DNA from 2 places in the Weissella paramesenteroides genome. Region 1 is predicted to be linked to the other one. Evidence: predicted binding sites of a transcription regulator. Region 1 holds the regulator's gene; the other holds the start of a gene.

The links. Region 1 encodes CtsR, which represses protease genes until heat stress. Its sites were predicted from a motif close to TTGGTCAAAAAAGGTCAAANA; they were not measured.
Region 2: QRX23_RS07525 (ATP-dependent Clp protease ATP-binding subunit) is a predicted target of CtsR. The motif match lies at 1,919-1,939, and genes of this name have one in related genera.

What each region holds. Positions count from the first base shown of each region.
Region 1 covers NZ_CP130559.1:1,665,406-1,668,833, forward strand. The annotation lists gene QRX23_RS08370 (ATP-dependent Clp protease ATP-binding subunit) at 1-1,182, opposite strand, end outside; gene QRX23_RS08375 (CtsR family transcriptional regulator) at 1,184-1,660, opposite strand; tRNA gene QRX23_RS08380 (tRNA-Arg) at 1,798-1,871, opposite strand; tRNA gene QRX23_RS08385 (tRNA-Gly) at 1,903-1,975, opposite strand; tRNA gene QRX23_RS08390 (tRNA-Thr) at 1,982-2,054, opposite strand; tRNA gene QRX23_RS08395 (tRNA-Leu) at 2,075-2,157, opposite strand; gene serS (serine--tRNA ligase) at 2,402-3,428, opposite strand, start outside.
Region 2 covers NZ_CP130559.1:1,504,378-1,507,805, forward strand. The annotation lists gene QRX23_RS07525 (ATP-dependent Clp protease ATP-binding subunit) at 1-1,856, opposite strand, end outside; gene QRX23_RS07530 (zinc-binding alcohol dehydrogenase family protein) at 2,068-3,075, opposite strand; gene budA (acetolactate decarboxylase) at 3,187-3,428, opposite strand, start outside.

The DNA.
Region 1 (3,428 bases):
ATCTGTGACATATCGTACTGAAAGTTTAACTGCTTCAACAATTGTCTCGTCTGGAATTGCCACTTGATGATGTTGCTCATAGCGATCTTTCAAACCTTTTAGAATAGCAATGGCATCTGCTTGCGTTGGCTCATTGACCGTAACCTGTGCAAAACGACGCTCAAGTGCAGCATCAGCTTCGATGTACTTTTGGTATTCATCTAGGGTCGTTGCCCCGATAGTTTGCAATTCACCACGTGCCAAAGCAGGTTTCAAAATATTTGAGGCATCAATGGCACCTTCTGCACCACCAGCACCAATCAATGTGTGTAACTCATCAATAAACAAGATCACTTGACCATCATGTTGGATTTCATCAATCACCTTTTTTAGACGATCCTCAAATTCACCACGATATTTCGTTCCTGCAACTAATGATCCCATGTCTAACATCATCAACCGTTTTTGAGTCATGTCTGATGGTACATCGCCAGCAACGATCTTTTGTGCCAAACCTTCAGCAATCGCCGTCTTCCCAACACCTGGTTCACCAATTAAAACTGGATTATTTTTTGTACGACGCGACAAGATTTGAATGACACGCTTAACCTCAGTTTCACGTCCCACAACTGGATCCATTTTTTTATCGCGTGCTAATTGGGTTAAATCACGGGCTAGCGCATCTAAAGTTGGTGTACCTTCAGTCGCTTGCCCTTGAGCACCACGCTTACGTCGCGGATCACGACGCTTTGGTGTCTCACTAACACCTAATTTACGCAAAATTGCACGGCGCATTTCTTGGGGATTCACACCTAAATTAATCAGAATACGTGATGAAAAGATTGTTTCATCTGACAACAAGGCTAGTAAGAAATGTTCAGTACCCGTTCGCTCTTGATGTAATTTGGTTGCACTCTCGTTTGCCAAGCGCAGAATTTCGGCTGCTTTTGGTGAATAAGGCAAATAAGATTCTTTTTCTGCGCGAGATAGCGTACCATAGCCAGTAAATTGTTCAATTTGACTTTTAATATCGTCATCGACCACATTAAATTGTTGCATCACCTTGCTGGCAATACCTTCTTTTTCAATCGCTAATGCAAGTAGTAAGTGCTCAGTACCCACAGCTTGATGTTTAAAGTATTTTGCTTGTTCTTGTGCAACGACTAGCACGTTCTTTGCACTCGGTGTATATTGATTATCCATATTAATCACGCTCACTTTCAAACCGTAAACGGTTCAATAATTGCTGTAATAACCTAGCCCGAATACGACCTTGAATAGTTGCATCGCCAACTGCTAACGCTTCTTTTGATAACATTGTTAATAGAAGCTCGCCTTCACGCCGTGTCAAAATCTGTTCTCGGTACAGGCTAGATATTACTGCTGTTGCTGTTCTAAAGCTAACAATTTCAGGGAGACTCTGCCTCATTTCTTCAATGAGATCAGGTTCTGTTCGTAGTGCCATTTTCACAATACGAATATAGCCACCACCACCACGCTTTGATTCTACCAAATAACCATTCTCTGCACCAAATCGCGTTTTGATTACATAGTTGATTTGTGATGGGACAACATTGAAGCGGCGGGCAATTTCAGCCCGACGAATTTCAATTTCATTCGCCTGCTGTAAAATTTGTTTCAAGTATGCCTCAATATTATCGGACATATTTGAATCAGCCATGTCCTTCACCCCCTTGACCAATATTGACATAATTATAAGGCGCATTGCAAGACAATGCCACTAAACAATCACATCTTTTTAAAAAACATCAATTGACACAAAAACCACCAAGATTTCTCTTGATGGTTTTTAATTGATGCACCTAGAAGGATTCGAACCTTCAACCTTCTGATTCGTAGTCAGACACTCTATCCAGTTGCGCTATAGGTGCATGTTCATTTAAAGCTTCCCATTTGGAAGAAAGCGAACAACGGGATTCGAACCCGCGACCTCTACCATGGCAAGGTAGCGTTCTACCAGCTGAACTATATTCGCATGGGATGCCGACTACTGGATTCGAACCAGCGACCTCTTCATTACTAGTGAAGCGCTCTGCCAGCTGAGCTAAGTCGGCTTCTGTATCGATAATCGATATACGGATGACAGGAATCGAACCTGCACGCCCTAGGGGCACTGGAACCTAAATCCAGCGCGTCTGCCAGTTCCGCCACATCCGCAACAGACGTCAAACGAGTTTAACACTCGAGACAACTTTTATAGTATACCTAATCAATCAATAAGTGTCAATACTTATTTAGATTTTTATACCCAATGATAACCGTGTTATGGCTAACAACAACTTACCACTCGATATATATTACTAGGTTTTACCACTTTCTGCAACTGTTTTTTTATTTTTCCAACAAAAAAGGCTCGGACAAAAGAAAATGTCCCAGCCTCTGCTTGCTAAAATGGTATTAATTATAAGGAATCTTCTGGCACGATCTTATCTGCACCAAAGTATGGACGCAAAACTTCTGGAATCGTCACTGTGCCATCTTGGTTTTGGTAATTTTCCAAAATTGCAGCAACAGTACGACCAACTGCCAAACCTGAACCATTCAAGGTGTGCACAAATTGTAATTTACCGTTTTCATCACGATATTGAATTCGTGCGCGACGAGCTTGGAAGGCTTCAGTATTTGATACTGAAGAAATCTCACGGTAAATATTTTGTTGTGGCATCCAAACTTCCACATCATAAGTTTTGGCTGCTGAGAATCCCATATCACCTGTTGATAGCGTAATGACATGATAAGGTAGATTTAGCTTTTTAAGCAAGCTTTCAGCATTAACTGTCATATCCTCTAACGCCTGATATGAATCTTCTGGCTTAGTAAACTTAACCATCTCAACCTTGTTAAATTGGTGCATACGAATCAAGCCACGCGTATCTCGTCCTGCCGAACCAGCTTCTTGACGGAATGCAGGTGATAGTGCAGTCACACTATAAGGCAATTTTTCAGCATCAATCACTTCTTCGCGGAAATAATTTGTTAGTGGTACTTCAGCCGTTGGAATCAATGTCATTTCATCATTTGTACCAACCCGATAAGCATCATCCATGAACTTTGGGTATTGACCAGTCCCATACATCGCCTCATCCTTAACAAGGTAAGGTGTGATCATTTCCTTGTAACCTTCTTTTTGATGTTCATCAAGCATAAAATTATAAACAGCTCGTTCCAAACGAGCCCCTTGACCAACGTAATAGACAAAGCGGGCACCAGATACCTTGGCACCACGTTCAAAATCTAGAATACCTAACTCTTCACCGATTTCAAAATGAGCCTTAGGCGTAAAGTCAAAGGTAGGAATTTCACCCCATTGACGCTCTTCACGATTTGAATCCTCATCTGGTCCAACAGGAATAGTCTCGTTAGGTAAGTTTGGAAAATGCAGTGCCCGGTCTTGGATTTGCTTATCTAATGCCGTTACTTGCTCGTCT
Region 2 (3,428 bases), 160 kb from region 1:
CCTTTTTCTGCAATTGCCGCATTCATGTCAGTAATCATTAAATCAACAATCTTCAACAGATTTTCTTTAGATAACGCATTAAATTCAACAATACCATCAAAACGGTTCAAGAACTCGGGCTTAAAGTATGGTGCTAGACGCTCTAATAGTTGTGATGAACCATGCTTATTTTCTGGATCAAAGCCAACCTTAGTATCCTTAACTCCGGTACCAGCATTCGATGTCATAATAATAATTGTATCTTTGAATGAAACAATATGACCTTGTGCATCTGTTAGACGACCATCGTCAAGAATTTGTAGGAACATATTCATAACATCTGGATGTGCTTTTTCAACCTCATCTAACAAAATCAATGAGTATGGGCGCCGGCGAACTGCTTCTGTCAATTGACCAGCCTCTTCATAACCAACGTACCCTGCCGGAGCACCAATCAACTTTGAGACAGAATGCTTTTCCATATACTCTGACATATCGAAACGAATCATACTATCAGTTGTGCCGAATAATTCTTTTGCCAATTGCTTTGCTGTTTCAGTCTTTCCAACACCTGTTGGTCCAACAAACAAGAAACTACCAATTGGTCGTCCCGTTTTATTAAAGCCAACACGATTACGACGAATAGCACGTGCAATCTTTTCTGTTGCCTCATCTTGGCCAATCACATGCTCTGCCAAATTATCACCTAAATGACGTAACTGTGTTTGCTCTGACTCAGCCAGTTCACCAACCGGAATACCTGTTTTCTCTTCAACGATTTTTTGAATATCCCCCACCGTTACCGTTTGGGCTGCTTCATTTTGTGGTGCCTGTTGCTTAACTGCCTGTAGCTGTAACTCTAAATTATTTACCTGATCACGTAATTGACTTGCTTTTTCATAATCTTCACGTTCGATTGCAGATTGCTTTTGCGCTTCTGTTGAGTGAATTTTATTTTCTAATTCCTTCGGATCTGCAATTTTTACGGACAAATTCTTTTTTGAACCTGCCTCATCAATTAAATCAATCGCCTTATCAGGCAAGAAACGATCTGAAATGTATCGATTTGAAAGGTTCACAGCGGCTTCTAACGCTTCATCCGCATACTTAACCTTGTGATAATCCTCATATCGTGAACGAATACCCTTTAAAATTTGCAGTGCTTCGTCTGTTGAAGGTTCATCAACTTGAACTGTTTGGAATCGACGAGCAATCGCTGCATCCTTCTCAATCTTACGGTATTCATTTAATGTAGTTGCTCCAATTAATTGGAATTCACCACGAGCTAACGCTGGCTTTAAGATGTTACCTGCGTCCATTGAACCTTCACCAGCAGTTCCGGCACCCATAATTTCATGAATTTCATCAATAAAGAGGATAACATCTTCACGCTTCGAAACTTCGTCCATCAATTGTTGCATACGCTCTTCGAATTGTCCACGTACACCCGTTCCTTGAACAAGTGATACCACATCCAATCGAATAACTTCCTTACCTTGTAACTTGCCTGGTACTTTAGCGTTGACGATTGCCTGTGCTAATCCTTCAACAACCGCCGTCTTTCCAACACCAGCCTCTCCTATCAAAACTGGATTATTCTTAGTACGACGATTTAGTACTTCAATAACACGTGCAATTTCATCATCTCGACCAATCACCGGATCAAACTTGCCCTTGCGTGCCATCTCAGTTAGGTTAATACCATATTGGTCAAGTAAACCATTGCCTTGTCCGCTATCGTTTCCACCGTTCCCACGTCCCATCTGTGTACGCGGTCCTTGCTGTGAACGCTGTGCTTGTTGTGTCCTTGCTGCTTCATTGTTCATCATACGAAAAATATCATCAAAACTTGAAAAACCAAATGGATCTTGTGCCATAATTACGGCCTCCTTACAATCTTTTTTATATTCATTACTCCCAGTAGGTCAACATCGCATCTCTTTTGACCTTTATTGACCTTGCTTACATTATCTATATTAGCACTCTAACACCGAGAGTGCAAATATTTTTTATCGTTTTTTAGACAAAAAAAGAATGAATTTTAGTTTGCATTAAAAATTCATTCTCTATCATTATTTTGTTCATTGATTAATATTTAATAACTAATTTACCCAACATATTACCAGCAGAAACTTTTTGTTGCGCATCCTCTACAGTGGCGACTGATAGCCCATCAAGCGTTTGTGAAATGGTTGATTTAACAACTCCTAACGTGACTAGATTTGACAATAATGCCAGAGCATCCCCTTGACTGGCAATATCTTGGCGAGCATTCGTTTTTGCAAACATAAATTCCCAATCTAACGATGCTGCCTTGTTTTTAATTAGACCTACCGGCAAAGGTTGTGTCGATTGTACAATGGCCCCAATATGGCCATAAGTACCAACCAACTCTGCTGCTGCCTCAAAATGTTGATCAAGCGAATGCAGCACAGCAATATAAGGGACTTCATCGAATCCTAAGCGTTTCACTTCAGCCACATAATCTTTACGATGATTAACGACAAAATCAGCGCCCAATTGGTGCACCCATTCAATCGTTTCATCACGTGAAGCACTAGCGATCACAGTCATTCCCAACCACTTGGCTAATTGAATCATAATCGAACCTACACCACCGGCACCGTTAATAATAAGTAGTGCCTTACCAGTTGCAGACCCAGCTGTCATCTTAATACCAAATTTGTCAGCAAGCATTTCATAAGCCGTTAAAAACGTTAAAGGTAATGCGGCTGCTTCGACATCCGATAAATTATCCGGTGCTTTAGCAATTAAGTTCTCATTAACTGCTTCATACTCAGCATTAGATCCGGTACGCCCTAGTTCGCCTGCAAAAAAGACCCGGTCACCAACTTTGTACTTTTTCACCTCACTACCAATTGAAACCACTGCACCTACGGCATCAAAGCCAAGAACACGCTCTTCTTTTGCTGCCATAGCTAACTCAAGCTGTTTAACATCAACTGGATTAACACTAGCAGCAGCCACCTTCACAAGAACATCATAGTTGCCAACACTAGGTAACGGTACGTTCTTTTCCGACAATGGCTCATTTTCGTCAATTGTTGTAACGACCGCCTTCATTAATTCTGTCATATTCATACTCCCTCAATGATAAATATTGAAATTTCTTTACGTACATCATACTATGAACGCCAAAAAATAGCGATAACAACACATTTGAGTATTGTTATCGCTAAATAATGATTAATCTTGTGATCCCTCTGCTGCGGCAACCCCTTCTTTTAGGCCATCCATATCAACATGGTGTTCACGGAATTCTTTATTATTAATTGGTAGATGCAATTCATAATTATCAAAGATTGTTAAATCTCCCTCAAGCTTATCAGCATCAAAACCAAGAACGTGACCACCAAAGGTACGATCATCACTTAGGAAATGCACGTGCCATCCAGCTGCAACAGTTCCTTGGTATAGCTCTGGTGAAT